Regions from separate parts of the Streptomyces paludis genome, predicted to be linked through region 1. Evidence: riboswitches for the same ligand, from Rfam matches in the RefSeq annotation. Region 1 holds a riboswitch; each other region holds the start of a gene.
What was found. A riboswitch is a leader RNA that binds a small molecule or an ion and turns the genes downstream of it on or off. The one in region 1 is predicted to bind cobalamin.
Positions count from the first base shown of each region.

Region 1 (3,563 bases):
TCAGTCCGCAGTCGGGGTTGACCCAGAGGCGCTCGGCGGGAATGGCCCGGAGGCCGGTGCGGAGCAGTTCGGCGGCCTCCTCGGCGCTCGGCACGCGCGGGGAGTGGATGTCGTACACCCCGGGTCCGGCCTCGCGCGGATAGCCGTGGGCGGCGAGTTCACGGGCGACCTGCATATGTGAGCGGGCCGCCTCCAGGCTGATGACATCGGCGTCGAGATCGTCGATGGCCTGGACGATGTCACCGAACTCGGCGTAGCACATATGCGTATGGATCTGGGTGTCCGGGCGTACGCCCCCGGTGGTGAGCCGGAACGACTCGGTCGCCCAGGCCAGATACGCGGCGCGGTCGGCGGCGCGCAGCGGGAGCGTCTCGCGCAGGGCCGGTTCGTCCACCTGGATCACCGAAGTCCCGGACGCCTCAAGGTCGTTCACCTCGTCGCGCAGGGCGAGGGCGACCTGCCGCGCGGTGTCGCCGAGCGGCTGGTCGTCGCGGACGAAGGACCAGGCGAGCATGGTGACGGGCCCGGTGAGCATGCCCTTGACCGGGCGGTCGGTGAGCGACTGCGCGTAGGACGTCCAGCGCACCGTCATCGGCTCGGGGCGTGAGATGTCCCCGGCGAGCACCGGCGGCCGGACATAGCGGGTGCCGTACGACTGGACCCAGCCGCTGCGCGTGGCGACATAGCCGGTGAGCTGTTCGGCGAAGTACTGGACCATGTCGTTGCGTTCGGGTTCGCCGTGCACCAGGACATCGAGACCGGCCTTCTCCTGGAAGGAGACGACCTCCCCGATCTCGGCCCGGATGCGCTCCTCGTACCCGTCCGCGCCGATCCGTCCCGTGCGCAGGTCGGCGCGGGCCGCGCGCAACTCGTCGGTCTGCGGGAACGAACCGATGGTCGTCGTCGGCAGCAGCGGCAGCCCGAGCCGGGCGCGCTGGGCACCGGCGCGTTCGGCGTACGGCAGGGAGCGGTGGCCGTCGGCGTCGGTGACGGCGGCGGCCCTGGCCCGTACCGCCGGGTCACGGGTGATCGCCGAGACCGTACGGGAGGCGAGGGCGGCCCGGTTGGCGGCGATCTCCTCCGCGATGGCGCCGGTGCCCCGGGCCAGCCCCTGCGCCAGGGTCACGATCTCGGCGGTCTTCTGCCGGGCGAAGGCGAGCCAGCGCAGGATCTCCGGCTCGATGTCCCGCTCGGCCGCGGCGTCGAGCGGCACATGCAGCAGGGAGCAGGAGGCGGCTACATCGACCTGGCCGGCCAGGCCGAGAAGGGTGGCGAGGGTGGCCAGCGACTTCTCGAAGTCGTTGATCCAGATGTTGCGCCCGTTGACGACGCCCGCGACGAGCCGCTTGCCGGGCAGCCCGCCGACGGCGGCGAGATCCTCCAGATTGGCCGCCGCCGCGTCGGTGAAGTCGAGCGCCAGCCCCTCGACCGGCGCCTTGGCCAGCACGGGCAGCGCCTCGCCCAGCCGGTCGAAGTACGAGGCGACCAGCAGCTTCGGCCGGTCGGTCCGGCCGCCGAGGTCACGGTACGCACGGGCGGCGGCGTTCAGTTCGGCGGGCGTCCGGTCCTCGGCCAGCGCGGGCTCGTCGAGCTGTGTCCACTCGGCACCGGCGGCGCGCAGATCGGCGAGCACCTCGGCGTAGACGGGCAGCAGCCGGTCCAGCAGCGTCAGCGGTTCGAAACCGGCCGCCACCCCGGGCGCGGGCTTGGCCAGCAGCAGATACGTGACGGGGCCGACCAGGACCGGGCGGGCGCTCAGCCCGAGCGCGAGGGCCTCCTTCAACTGGGCGACCTGCTGGGCGGAGTCGGCGGTGAAGACGGTGTCGGGGCCGAGTTCGGGGACCAGATAGTGGTAGTTGGTGTCGAACCACTTGGTCATCTCCAGCGGCGCCACGTCCTGGGTGCCGCGGGCCATCGCGAAGTAGCCGTCGAGCGCGTCGGCGGCGACGGCCGCGCGGTGCCGCGCCGGGACGGCGCCGACCATGACGCTGGTGTCCAGGACATGGTCGTAGTACGAGAAGTCACCGGTCGGCACCTCGTGCACACCGGCGTCCGCCAACTGCCCCCAGTTGGACCGGCGCAGACCGGCCGCCGTCTCCCGGAGGGCTGCCGCGGTGACACGGCCCTTCCAGTACCCCTCGACGGCCTTCTTCAGTTCCCGGTGCTGTCCCTGGCGGGGGTAGCCGTACACGGTGGCCCGTGCTGCCGCGGCCGCGGACTTCGCTGTCACGGAAATCTCCTTCGCGAGATGACTCCTGAACATCCCGGCGACAGGACGCGAGCGCGAAGGGGTGACGGACCGGACGGACCGGTGCCGCGCCCGCCGGGGCGCGCTCGTCCGCCTGGTATGCACGCCGACCCGCCCACGAGGTCACCGGGAAATCCGTACGCGATCGGTCGCGTACGGGCAACGGGCAGGTCTTCGGACTCGCGGGCAGTTCTGCCGAGGCAGATTCCAGATTCCTACTGGCCGTCGCTTCCCGGATCCTGACCGGATCCAGTGCTTGATGACGGCGGTCGTTCCCACTCACCGCTGCGGGGCAGTCCCGGATTTCCACCGGGTTCCCTCTTACGACGCGTCTGCCTGGCGGACAGGGCGAACCAGCTGCACCCGACAGGGTAGAGCGTGGCCGGGGCGCCGGCCGCCACCGCCCGCATTCCGGGACGTGACGTGGGACACGGGAGGCGCGGCGCCCGCTTTTTCGTCCCCTCTCCACTCTCCCCTCCTCCCCTCTCCCGGGATTCTCCGCAATTCTGGTACTCCGGCGTGTGCCCACACTTTTCGGAAAAGCGCAAATGAGTTCCACGGATGCTCCCGCCCTTTTCTGTGCCCACACCTTCGGGTGTTCCGTCAAGCGCGAGAACCATCACATTACGAGATCCTCCGGAGGGGCCGTAACCGCAGGCCACAGGGTGTTAGGGTTCGTATTCGTCCCGAGCGCAAGTTGTATGCCGTATCGGCCATCCTTCCCTCGGATTGCATCACGCGCACCCCACTCCACCGGAGACACCGGGAGTGGTGCACTCTTCCCTTTTTCCCGGAGCGGGAATTGACTCGCCGAGTCCGTTTCCAGTTCCGGGAGAATGTTTCCGTCCCCATTCCTTGGAGCTTCTTTCCATGTCTGCGCACTCCACGACCGCCGCTTCCGCCGCACCGCCGGGCACGTCAGGGGCCGCCGGGGCCCCGTCCGGCGGGCGGCATCTCGGGCTGGCCCTGTTCGTGATCGCCGCGGCCCAGCTGATGGTGGTCCTCGACGCCACCATCACCAATATCGCCCTGCCCAGCATGCAGACCGACCTCGGCGTGTCGGACGCGAATCTGGCCTGGATCGTCAACTCGTACGCGCTGGCGTTCGGCGGGCTGCTGCTGCTCGGCGGGCGGGCCGGTGACCTGTACGGACGGCGGCGCGTGTTCCGGGCGGGGATCGCGGTCTTCACCCTCGCCTCACTGCTGGGCGGGCTGGCGCCGAACGAGGAGCTGCTGATCGGCGCCCGGATCCTCCAGGGCGTCGGCGCGGCGCTCGCCGCCCCCAGCGCCCTGGCGCTGATCACCACGACCTTCC
Region 1 covers NZ_CP031194.1:6,319,177-6,322,739, forward strand. Annotated here, with positions in the region: gene metE (5-methyltetrahydropteroyltriglutamate--homocysteine S-methyltransferase) at 1-2,230, opposite strand, end outside; cobalamin riboswitch at 2,397-2,621, opposite strand; gene DVK44_RS28010 (MFS transporter) at 3,119-3,563, shown strand, end outside.

Region 2 (3,563 bases), 820 kb from region 1:
GTCTCCAGGAACTCGATCTTCTTCTCGGCGGTCTCGGCGGTCTGCGACTTGCGCGTGAGGTCACCGATGACGAGGAAGTCGGGGTTGCGGTCGGCGACGGTCTCCCAGTTGATCTGGGGCCATTCGTCCTGGGTGTCGTCGAAGATGTTCTTCGCGCCGACCGCGTTGGTGATGATCCCGGGGGCGCCGCAGCAGCCGGCCATGTAGGGGGAGTCGGAGTTCGCGAACCAGTAGAGGACGGTGGTCTTCTTGGCCTTGACGGGATCGATCCCCTCCACGGCCGCGGCCATCCGCGCCTTCAGCGAGGCGACGACCTCCGCGCCGCGCTTCTCCACGCCGAAGACCTTGGCGAGGTCTTCGACCTCTTCGTAGATGACGTCCATGGTCAGCGGGGTGGAGCGGGCGCCGTCGGTGCCCACGACCTTGTCGTTCTTGGTGCAGTCGGCCGGGGAGATGTACGTCGGCACACCGAGCTTCTCGAACTGCGCCCGCGTGGCGACGCCGCCCTTGCCCAGGGTGGAGATGAAGGAGGAGGCGACGAAGTCGGGCTCGGCGTCGAGCACCTTCTCGAAGGAGGGGTTGTTGTCGGCCAGCCGCGGCACCTCGGCATTGGCCTTGACCAGCGCCTTGGGCAGCGGATCGGTCCAGGTCGCGGTCCCGGCCATCCGGTCGGCGAGCCCGAGCGTGAGCATGATCTCGGTGGTGCCCTGATTGAGCGAGACGGCCTGCCGGGGCTCGGCCTTGACGGTGACGGTCTGCCCGCAGTTCTTGAGGCTGACGGGATACCCGCCCCCCGAGGCGGCCTTGCCCGACACCGCTGACTTCTCCCCGTCCCCCCCACAGGCGGTGAGCGTCAACGCCCCCGCGACGAGCAGGGCGGCGGGCACAACAGACATACGGAAGGGGCGCGCGTTCAGCACGGAAGATCCTCTGCGTTCGAGGGCCCATGCGCGGAGCCCGTTCGTACGGTGCTCCCCCGCCCCCGAACAGGGACGGAGGGGCCAGCAGGTCTTCGGACTCGGGATCACCCGGACGAGGCGCCTTCCCGGACGCCCAGCGCCCAGTGGCCGATGCCACGCCCGTCACCCTCACCGCTGCGCGTCAGCTCCGGATTCCCACCGGATTCCCTGACCCACGTACATGGGTTCGACTGGCCTCGGCAAGCTATCACAGGCGTTTTCGCAGGCCCGGACGGTGCACACGCCCAGAGCGGGCCTTGCCCGGAACCACCGCTGAATTACCCTGTTCCTCCCGCCTGTTGGCAGCTGCCACCGCTTTCTCCTCGTCCTGTCCCCTCCTCTCGTCGCCCCGCCCCTTTCCCTCCCAATCCCTCTCGCTCCCCCTCTCACCTCCTCCTTGAAGGGAAGTGCCCCTGTGCGGGTGCTCGTCTCCCCGTCGTACGGAAGCTCCGGAGCCCAGCGTCACTGGGCCGACACCATCGACCAGGAAGTCCCCTTCGCCGAGCCCCGCTACGACGAGTTGCTCACACCGGAGCAGCGCGAGCGACTCGCTGCCCTGCACCCGGAGAAGAAGGCTCGTTTCTGGGGAGCCAGGGCGCGCCACGAAAAAAAGATGGCCGATGTCACGACCGGCGATATCGTCTTGTTCACCGGCCGGAATCAAGTCCTTGCCGTGGGCGAAGTCGGTGCGGTATTCCGAAATGGCGCCCTCGCCGACCGGCTCTGGAAGCCGGAGAGCCACGAGAAGAGCTGGCACATCGTATACAGCCTGCTGGACTTCGCCCCCTCCGACATCAGCTACCTCGAACTGAACGCGGCGATCGGCTACAAGTCGAATCACGTGTTTCCCGGTCAGCTGGTGCTGCGGGACCACCAGGCCCGCTCCGTCCTCGAAGAGTTCATGATTACGCCCGGCACGGCATGGAGCCCGGCCACCACAGCCCCGGAGCCGTCGGAACCGTCGGAGCACCCCAGCCTCAGCTCAAGCCGCATCCCCATCCCCAGCCCCGTCACCAACTCCACTCCCGCCCTTCCGGCCAGAGACCCCGTGCGTATCGCCGCGGCGGAAGAAGTGCGCACGCACCGCACCACTTACGAACGTGCCCACGGCCTGATTGTCGTCGAGCGTCACGAATCCCGGCTCGTCAGTGAATTCAGGCAACACCTGATCGCTCAGGGCCGCACTCCGATTCGCTTCTACTGCCCTTCGGGAATAAGCGACATCTACGTATCGGACACAAAGGGCACCGAATTGATCGAGGCCAAGAGCAAACCCACGCGTCTCCACACTCGCCAGGCCCTGTCCCAGTTGCTGGATTACGCTCCGCACAGTCCGCGGCCGGTGGAGCGACTCGGAGCGCTGTTCCCCCTCGAACCAGCACGCGCTGATGTAGAACTGCTGCACCGGTACGGAATCGATGTCATCCACCGCGAGCCGACCAGCGGCTTCCGGCGCCTGCCCGCTTCGCTGGAGAGGCGGGAACGCATGCGGGAACTCTGGTCGGCATGACGTGAGATCCGCCGCGACGTGACGGGAGGGTTCTCCGGGCCTCAGGTCGCCGAGGCGCGCCACCGAGAGGGGGCGCCTCAGCGATCCGGGCGTGGCAAGCAAAAGACCCCGCGTTCAGCGCGATGGCTGAAGGCGAGGTCTTTCCGGCACTTCTTGCGAAGTGCCCCCGGCAGGATTCGAACCTGCGCACCCGGCTCCGGAGGCCGATGCTCTATCCCCTGAGCTACGGGGGCGTGTTGCCTGTCGTCCGTGTTGCTTGGCGACGAAGGAAACACTACCAGCTCCGGCGGGGTGGCCGTGAACGGTATTCCGGGGTGGTGGGGAGGGCCGCCGGGAGGCTGTGGGGGGTCAGGCGGAGGTGCGTTTGGGGCGGGGGGTGGGGGGTTTCTTCGCGGTGGTCTTCTTGGTTGCCGCCTTCTTGGCCGTGCGCTTGGCGGGCGTGGTCTTCTTCTTCGTCGGGAGGCGGGTGACGTCGGCCACCTCGGCCGTGTCGGATGCCGCGCCCGCTTCGCCCCTCGCCTCCTTCGCCGCCCTGACGCTGTTCTCCAGCGCCGCCATCAGGTCGATGACCCGGCCGCCGCCGGACGCGGGCTCGGTGGGGCGCGGGGCCGGGGCGCCCTCGGCCTTGGCGGCGATGAGTTCCTCGACGGCCTCGCGGTAGTCATCGTGGAGGGTGTCGAGTTCGACCGAGCCCAGGGTGTCCATCAGGGCGTCGGCCAGGTCGAGTTCGGCGTCCCGTACCGTCACCTCGGTCTCGGGCGCGACGCCCTCGGGGGCGCGGATCTCGTCCGGCCAGAGCAGGCCGTGCATGACGATGACGTCGTCGACGACCCGGAGCATGCCCAGCCGCTCCCGCCCCCGCAGGGCGAACTTGGCGATCGCGACCTTCCGGCTGCGCTTCAGGGCCTCGCGCAGCAGCGTGTACGGCTTGGCCGCCGGCACGCCGCTCGCGGAGAGGTAGTACGCCGTGTCCATCTGGAGGGGATCGATCGACGCCGCCGGGACGAACGCCACGATCTCGATCGTCTTCGCCGTCGGCAGCGGCAGCGCCGCCAGGTCGTCCTCGGTGATCGGGATCATCACGCCGCCCGGGT
Region 2 covers NZ_CP031194.1:5,494,454-5,498,016, reverse strand. Annotated here, with positions in the region: gene DVK44_RS24330 (ABC transporter substrate-binding protein) at 1-896, opposite strand, end outside; cobalamin riboswitch at 987-1,170, opposite strand; gene DVK44_RS24325 (hypothetical protein) at 1,375-2,469, shown strand; tRNA gene DVK44_RS24320 (tRNA-Arg) at 2,631-2,702, opposite strand; gene ku (non-homologous end joining protein Ku) at 2,818-3,563, opposite strand, start outside.
Region 2: linked by a shared signal. The riboswitch ahead of DVK44_RS24330 (ABC transporter substrate-binding protein) and the one ahead of metE (5-methyltetrahydropteroyltriglutamate--homocysteine S-methyltransferase) in region 1 are both predicted to bind cobalamin.

Region 3 (3,563 bases), 3.4 Mb from region 1:
GATAGATCAGCGGTACGTCACCGAGCGCGGCGTCGGGCGCGCAGGCGGCGGAGAGGCCCGCGTTCTTGCCGGGCAGCCACTCCAGATTGCCGTGCTTGCCCAGGTGGATCATGGCGTCGGCGCCGAAACCGCCGTCCGTGCTGTCGGCGGCGATCCAGCGGTAGGCGGCCAGATAGTGGTGCGAGGGCGGCAGATCGGGGTCGTGATAGATCGCGATCGGGTTCTCACCGAAACCGCGCGGCGGCTGAATGAGGATGAGCAGATTCCCGCGCCGGAGGGCGGCGAGGACGATATCGCCGTCCGGGTCGCCACCGTTGCCGACCCGGCTGCGGTCGAGGAACATCTCGCCGGGCGGCGGGCCCCAGTGCGTCTCGACCTTCTCGCGCAGCTCGGCGGGCAGCTTGTCGTACCAGCGCCGGTAGTCGGCGGCCGGGATACGGACCGGGTTACGGGCGAGCTGCTCCTCGGTCAGCCACTCCTGGTCGTGGCCGCCGGCGTCGATGAGGGCGCGGATCAGCTCGTCGCCGTCGCCGGAGGAGAGGCCGGGGACGGGTCCGTCGGTGTCGCCGGTGCCGTCGGGGTCGCCGAAGTGGTAGCCCTGGGCCAGCAGTTCACCGAGGAGTTCGATGGCACTGGCGGGGGTGTCGAGACCGACGGCGTTGCCGATACGGGAGTGCTTGGTGGGGTACGCGGACAGGACGAGCGCGATCCGCTTGTCCTGCGTCGGGATGTACGCGAGCCGGGCGTGCTTCACGGCGATCCCGGCGACGCGCGCGGCCCGCTCGGGGTCGGCGACGTAGACCGGCAGCCCGTCCTCGTCCAGCTCCTTGAAGGAGAACGGGACGGTGATCAGCCGCCCGTCGAACTCCGGCACCGCGACCTGCGAGGCCGCGTCCAGCGGCGTCAGCCCCTCGTCGCTCGCCTCCCAGGCGGCGCGGCTGGAGGTCAGGCAGAGCGCCTGGAGAATCGGTACGTCCAGCCCGGCGAGCGCACCCGCGTCCCACGCCTCGTCGTCGCCGCCGGCCGAGGCCGTGGCGGGCTTGGTGCCACCGGCGGCGAGGACGGTGGTGATGATCGCGTCGGCCTCCTCCAGCGCCTCCAGCAGCTCGGGCTCGGGGGCCCGGAGCGACGAGACGAAGAGGGGCATCGGGCGGGCGTCGGCGTCCTCGATGGCCGTGCAGAGCGCCTCCACGAAGGCGGTGTTCCCGCTCATGTGGTGGGCGCGGTAGAAGAGCACCGCGACGGTCGGAACCGTCTCGACCACCGAGTGGCCGGGCCGGCCCAGGCGCGGCGGCCGTACGCGACGCTCCAGCCGGCCCCAGGTCGGCGACGCGGCCGGCGGCTCGAAGCCGTGGCCGGTCAGCAGCACGGTGTCGGAGAGGAAGCGGGCGAGCTGCCCGAGGTTCTCCGGGCCGCCGTGCGCGAGATACCCGTGCGCCTCGGCGGCGATCCCGATGGGGACGGTCGACGCCTCCATCAGCTGCGCGTCGGGGGCCTGCTCACCGGTGAGGACGACGACGGGCCGGGGCCCGGCGAGCAGCTGGTCGATGCCCGCCTGCCAGGCACGCAGCCCGCCGAGGAGCCGTACGACGACGAGGTCGACGCCCTCCAGCAGCGCGGGCAGCTCGTCGAGCGCGAGCCGGGCGGGGTTGGCGTACCGGTACGGGACCGGTCCCTCGGCCGCGCGGGCGCTGAGCAGATCGGTGTCGGACGTCGACAGGAGCAGAAGCATGCGGCGTCTGGCCTTCCTCGGGGTCCGCGCCCCGGGCGGGTGGTGAGTGGACGGCGGGAGTTCCTGACTCGTCCGGCGCCGCGTCGCATCGCGCGCTGCGCCGCGTTACGGCTGCGCACGTCGCAAGGCACACGTCGCCGGGCTCACAGTGGCGGGACCGCGCCGGGTTCGCACCGGGCTTCCTCCCCAAGACGCCGTCGCTGGCGATGGCGGCGGGCCGTGGAACCCGCCGTCTGCATAGTAAGTGCTGAGGTCACGGGCGGGGAGGGCACCCGGACGGACGGCGGAGCCGGGCACCGCGCGACAGGTGGCCGGGCGGCCCGGCGTGGGTATGCTCGCGGCCATGCCGCCCACCCCGCAACCACCCGTGAAACGGGACGAAACCCCCGGCCGGGAGCCCGTAGGGGACGCCGACGTGGCGCCCGTACGGGATGCCGTCGTGGTGCCCGCAGGGGACGCCGACGTGGCGCCCGTACGGGAGGTCGCGCCCGTGCCCGTACGGGATGCCCTACGGGATGCCGCTGTGGCGCCCGTACGGGAGCGGGGTGACGCCTGCCCGGGCGCCCTGCGGCTGCACAGCGCCGACGACGGCCGGCTGGCCCGGCTGCGGCTGCCCGGCGGACTGCTGACGTACCGCCAGGCGGAGGCCCTCGCGGTGGCGGCCGAGCGGCTGGGCGACGGGCATCTCGACATCACATCCCGGGGAAACATCCAGCTCCGGGGGCTGGGCGCGGCCTGCGGCGGCGAGCTGGAAGCACTGCTGGACGCGGCCGGTCTGCTGCCCTCGCCGGAGCACGAGCGGGTACGGAACATCGTGGCGTCCCCGCTCTGCGGACTGGACGGACCCGCATCCGCACCCAGGCCCGGACCCGCACCCGTACGGGAAGTCCCCTCGGGGAACGCCCAGTTGTGGGCGCGCGAGCTGGACGCGCTGCTCTGCGCGAGCCCGGCGGCGACGGCCCTGTCGGGCCGCTTCCTGTTCGCGCTGGACGACGGCCGGGGGGATGTCGCGGCCCTGGGCGCGGATGTGACGTTGCTCGCACGGGCGGACGGCGGAGCGACCGTACACATCGGGGCAAACCACCCCGGTGTACGGGTATCCGCCGCCGACGCGCCTCGCGCGGCCCTGCTCGCGGCGGAGACCTTCGTCGCGGAGGCAAACGGAACTGGCACCGGCGCCTGGCGCGTACGGGAACTCCCGGACGGGGGACGGGAGCTGGCCGGAGCGTTGGCGGCCCGGCTGACCAAGGCGGGAATCGAGGCGCGCCAGTACGAGCCGACCGCCCCAACCGCCTCCCAGGAGCCCTGGCCATACGCTGCTCCCCCGCCCCCCGGCCGAATCGCCTCCCCCGATGGCACGGTCGCCCTCTCCGTCCACGCCCCGCTGGGCCGGCTGAGCGCCGAGCAGTGGCGACTCCTGCTGTCGGAGAGCGGGACGGGCGAGCTGCGCGTCACCCCCTGGCGCGGCGTGATCATCCCCGGCCTGCCCCCGGCCGCCGCCGACGCCCTGCGCGACCGGCTCCGTACCGCCGGACTGATCACCACCCCCGACTCCCCCTGGCACGGCGTCGGCGCGTGCACGGGCCGGCCCGGGTGCGCGAAGGCGCTGGCGGACGTACGGTCCGACGCGGCCGACGCCCTGGCCGCCGACGTCACCGTCGCCGGCGCGGCCAGCCGCGACGCCCTGCCGGTCTACTGGTCGGGGTGCGCACGGCGCTGCGGCCATCCCGGGGGCGCGTGGGTGGACGTGGTGGCGACGGAGGCGGGCGACTACACCGTCTCCGTACACGGGCACGGCGTTCCGCAGCCCACAGCGCCGGCGACGACCACC
Region 3 covers NZ_CP031194.1:2,926,182-2,929,744, forward strand. Annotated here, with positions in the region: gene cobN (cobaltochelatase subunit CobN) at 1-1,732, opposite strand, end outside; cobalamin riboswitch at 1,791-1,916, opposite strand; gene cobG (precorrin-3B synthase) at 2,076-3,563, shown strand, end outside.
Region 3: linked by a shared signal. The riboswitch ahead of cobN (cobaltochelatase subunit CobN) and the one ahead of metE (5-methyltetrahydropteroyltriglutamate--homocysteine S-methyltransferase) in region 1 are both predicted to bind cobalamin.

Region 4 (3,563 bases), 950 kb from region 1:
GGGGGAGTCGAAGGGCAGGCGCTTCTTGAAGAAGACGTCCTGGAGGCCCATCGCGCCCAGACCGACCGGGCGCCACTTGGCGTTGGAGCGGCCGGCCTGCTCGGTCGGGTAGAAGTTGATGTCCACGACGCGGTCGAGGAAGGTCACGGCCGTACGGACGGTCTCGTCCAGGCGCTCCCAGTCGATCTCGCCGTCCTCGTCGCGGACGAACGCGCCCAGGTTGACCGAGCCGAGGTTGCAGACGGCCGTCTCGCCGTCGTCCGTGACCTCCAGGATCTCTGTGCAGAGGTTCGAGGAGTGGACGGTGTGGCCGGGCTCGGCGGTCTGGTTGGCCGTACGGTTCGACGCGTCCTTGAAGGTCATCCAGCCGTTGCCGGTCTGCGCGAGGGTGCGCATCATCCGGCCGTACAGCTCGCGCGCGGGCATGGTTTTACGGGCGAGACCGTCGGCCTCGGCCTTGCGGTACGCGGCGTCGAACGCGTCGCCCCACAGGTCCACCAGCTCCGGCACGTCGGACGGGGAGAAGAGCGACCAGGTGCCGTCCGTGTCGACGCGGCGCATGAACTCGTCGGGGATCCAGTGCGCGAGGTTCAGATTGTGCGTACGGCGCGCTTCCTCGCCCGTGTTGTCGCGCAGTTCGAGGAACTCCTCCAGGTCCGCGTGCCAGGTCTCCAGATAGACACAGGCGGCGCCCTTGCGCCGGCCGCCCTGGTTGACGGCGGCGACGGACGAGTCGAGCGTGCGGAGGAAGGGGACGATGCCGTTGGAGTGGCCGTTGGTGCCGCGGATCAGCGAACCGCGCGAGCGGATGCGGGAGTACGACAGGCCGATCCCGCCCGCGTGCTTCGAGAGCCGCGCGACCTGGTGGTACCGGTCGTAGATGGAGTCCAGCTCGTCCAGCGGGGAGTCCAGCAGGTAGCAGGAGGACATCTGCGGGTGCCGGGTGCCGGAGTTGAAGAGCGTGGGGGAGGAGGGGAGGTACTCCAGCCGGCTCATCAGCCCGTAGAGCCGGCCGACCTCGGTAGCGGCCCGGTCGCTGTCGTCCTCGGCGAGGCCGGCGGCGACGCGCGCCATGAAGTGCTGGGGGGTCTCGATGACCTGGCGGGTGATCGGGTGCCGCAGGAGATAGCGGCTGTAGAGCGTGCGCAGCCCGAAGTAGCCGAAGCGGTCGTCGGCGGCGGGGTCGATCATCGCGTCGAGCCGGGCGGCGTGGAGTGCGACGAAGGCGGCCGTACGGTCCGCGACGAGGCCCTCGCGGTGGCCGACGGCGACGGAGGCGGAGAACGACACGGCGCCCTGGGTGGCCGCCTCGTCCGCGATGGCGCGCGTCAGCAGCCGGGCCGCGAGGCGGGAGTACGCCGGGTCCTCGGAGATCAGCCCGGCCGCCGCCTCGGTGGCGAGTCCGCGCAGCTCGGCCGCGTCCGAGCGGGCGTTACGGCCGCGCAGCGCGGCGGCGGCTACCCTGCCCGGGTCGGTGTCGGGCAGATCGGCGGTCAGCTCGGTCAGGGTCCGCAGCAGCGCGGTGCCGGGACCGTCGGACGGCGCGTCGACCGTTGCGGAAGACCCCGCCGCGGAAGGGCCCGTTGCGGAAGGTCCCGTCGCGGAAAGGCCCGCGGCGGAAGGGTCCGCTGCGGAAAGGACTGAGGCCGGATCCGCTGGCGCGATGGTCACGGGGTGCTCTCCCTCGCTCGGCTCTGGGCCTTCGCGGCGAGGGAAACGGGGATCGCGGGCGCGACCGGTACGGCCCGGAGACGGGCGGCACGGCGCGACGCGTCCACCGGCCCAACCGCGAGGCCCGGACGTCTGAGCGTCCGGTTCGGGTCGAGCCGGACGCACCGTCGGCAGGTACCCGGACTCATGAGGGTGCGGCAAAGCACACCATCACACACCGTTGCGGGACAGTTCCGGATTCGCACCGGATTCCCCTGCGTCGACAGCGAGGTTGAGCATACATCTGGGGGGCGGTCGCGATGCCACCCCCCAGATGTTGTGTCGTGGGTCATTCCGGCGGCCTGTGTCAGACCCCTCCGCTATCGTCGTACGCACTAGGAGGTGTCCCCTGTGACGGTCATCGATTACGAGTCCCAGATCCTTCCCGAAGAGTTCGACGAGGCCACTCGCATACTGGCCCGGACGATACAGAGCATCCGGCTGGAACTCATCGACGGGAAGATCAGGAGCAGGGTTGTGCCGGACGGGGACCACGGGCGCATCATCGAGTGGCTGACGCGTATCTGTATGCAGTCACGTCCCGAGCTGTGGCTCTATCCCGATCAAGGGCTCCAGGTACAGGCGTACCGGAAGGGCCGTGCCCGACCGGACGGCTCGGTGGCGCCCAGCGGTGCCTTTGTCGGCCAGGGCGAGTGGGCCGACCCGTCTCCCGTCCTGATGGCCGTGGAAGTCACCTCGTACGATTCCGACACCGACAGCCGCGACCGGGTCGAGAAGCCCCGCGCCTACGCCGAGACCAAGATCCCGCTCTATCTGCTGGTCGACCGGGAGCGCTGTGAGGTGACGGTCTACAGCGAGCCGGACGGCGGGCGCTACGAGATGGCGCATACGGTGCCGTTCGGCAAGGAGATCACTCTTCCCGACCCGGTGGGCATCACGCTGGAGACGGAGCAGCTCAAGAACTGGGTGCGCTGACGCCGTCGGCCGGGTCGGCTCTCGTACGGAGCGAGAGCCGACCCGGCCGGGGCGTGGTCCGGTTCAGCAGCAGCGGAAGCCCTCGCGGGGGTCGGCCTCGCGGGTGGCTGTGCGGTGGCGTTCGAAGGCTCGGCGGTCCATTAAGGGGGCTTCGGGTGTGTGGGTGCGGGTGTGGGTGACGTAGTGGTCGTACGCCGATTCGCCGGTCAGCTCGCGTACGTACCAGCGGATCCGGGATGCCAGGTGGCGCAGCCGGAGAGTTGTTACGGTCATGAGGTGCCGCCGCTTCCTGTGCCCGCCGTCACCCTGGCCTCCGCTTCCGCCGCCGCCAGTTCCGCCTTCTCCTCCTGCGTGGGGATCAGGCCGGCCGGGGCGACGATGCGGGATCTCACATAGGGGGTTTCGGACAGTTTCACGCTCTCCGGGTGGCGGATCGCCTGGAAGCAGACCCGGCCCGCGTCCGCGAGGACGACCAGGATGAGCAGGGCGAAGAGCGCCGTGAGTACGCCGTCGACCAGGGAGTTGGTGACGACGGTGTGCATGTCGTCCATGGACTTGGCGGGCGGCAGGACCTCGCCCCGGTCGATGCCCGCCTGGTAGACGTTCCGCTGGGTGAAGAAGCCCACCTTGGGATCGTCGGAGAAGATCTTCTGCCAGCTGGCCGTCAGGGTGACGGCGGCGTCCCAGGCGAGCGGTACGGCGGTCACCCAGGCCCATTTCAGCCGGCCGGACTTCACGAGCAGCGTCGTGCAGACGGCCAGCGCCACCGCCGCCAGCAGCTGGTTCGCGATGCCGAAGAGCGGGAAGAGCTGGTTGATGCCGCCCAGCGGGTCGTGCACGCCGACCCAGAGGAAGTAGCCCCAGCCGCCGACCACGACCGCGCTGGCGAACCAGACGCCCGGCTTCCAGCTGACCTG
Region 4 covers NZ_CP031194.1:5,368,658-5,372,220, forward strand. Annotated here, with positions in the region: gene DVK44_RS23750 (ribonucleoside-diphosphate reductase subunit alpha) at 1-1,518, opposite strand, end outside; cobalamin riboswitch at 1,824-1,950, opposite strand; gene DVK44_RS23755 (Uma2 family endonuclease) at 2,062-2,646, shown strand; gene DVK44_RS23760 (CstA-like transporter-associated (seleno)protein) at 2,710-2,919, opposite strand; gene DVK44_RS23765 (carbon starvation CstA family protein) at 2,916-3,563, opposite strand, start outside.
Region 4: linked by a shared signal. The riboswitch ahead of DVK44_RS23750 (ribonucleoside-diphosphate reductase subunit alpha) and the one ahead of metE (5-methyltetrahydropteroyltriglutamate--homocysteine S-methyltransferase) in region 1 are both predicted to bind cobalamin.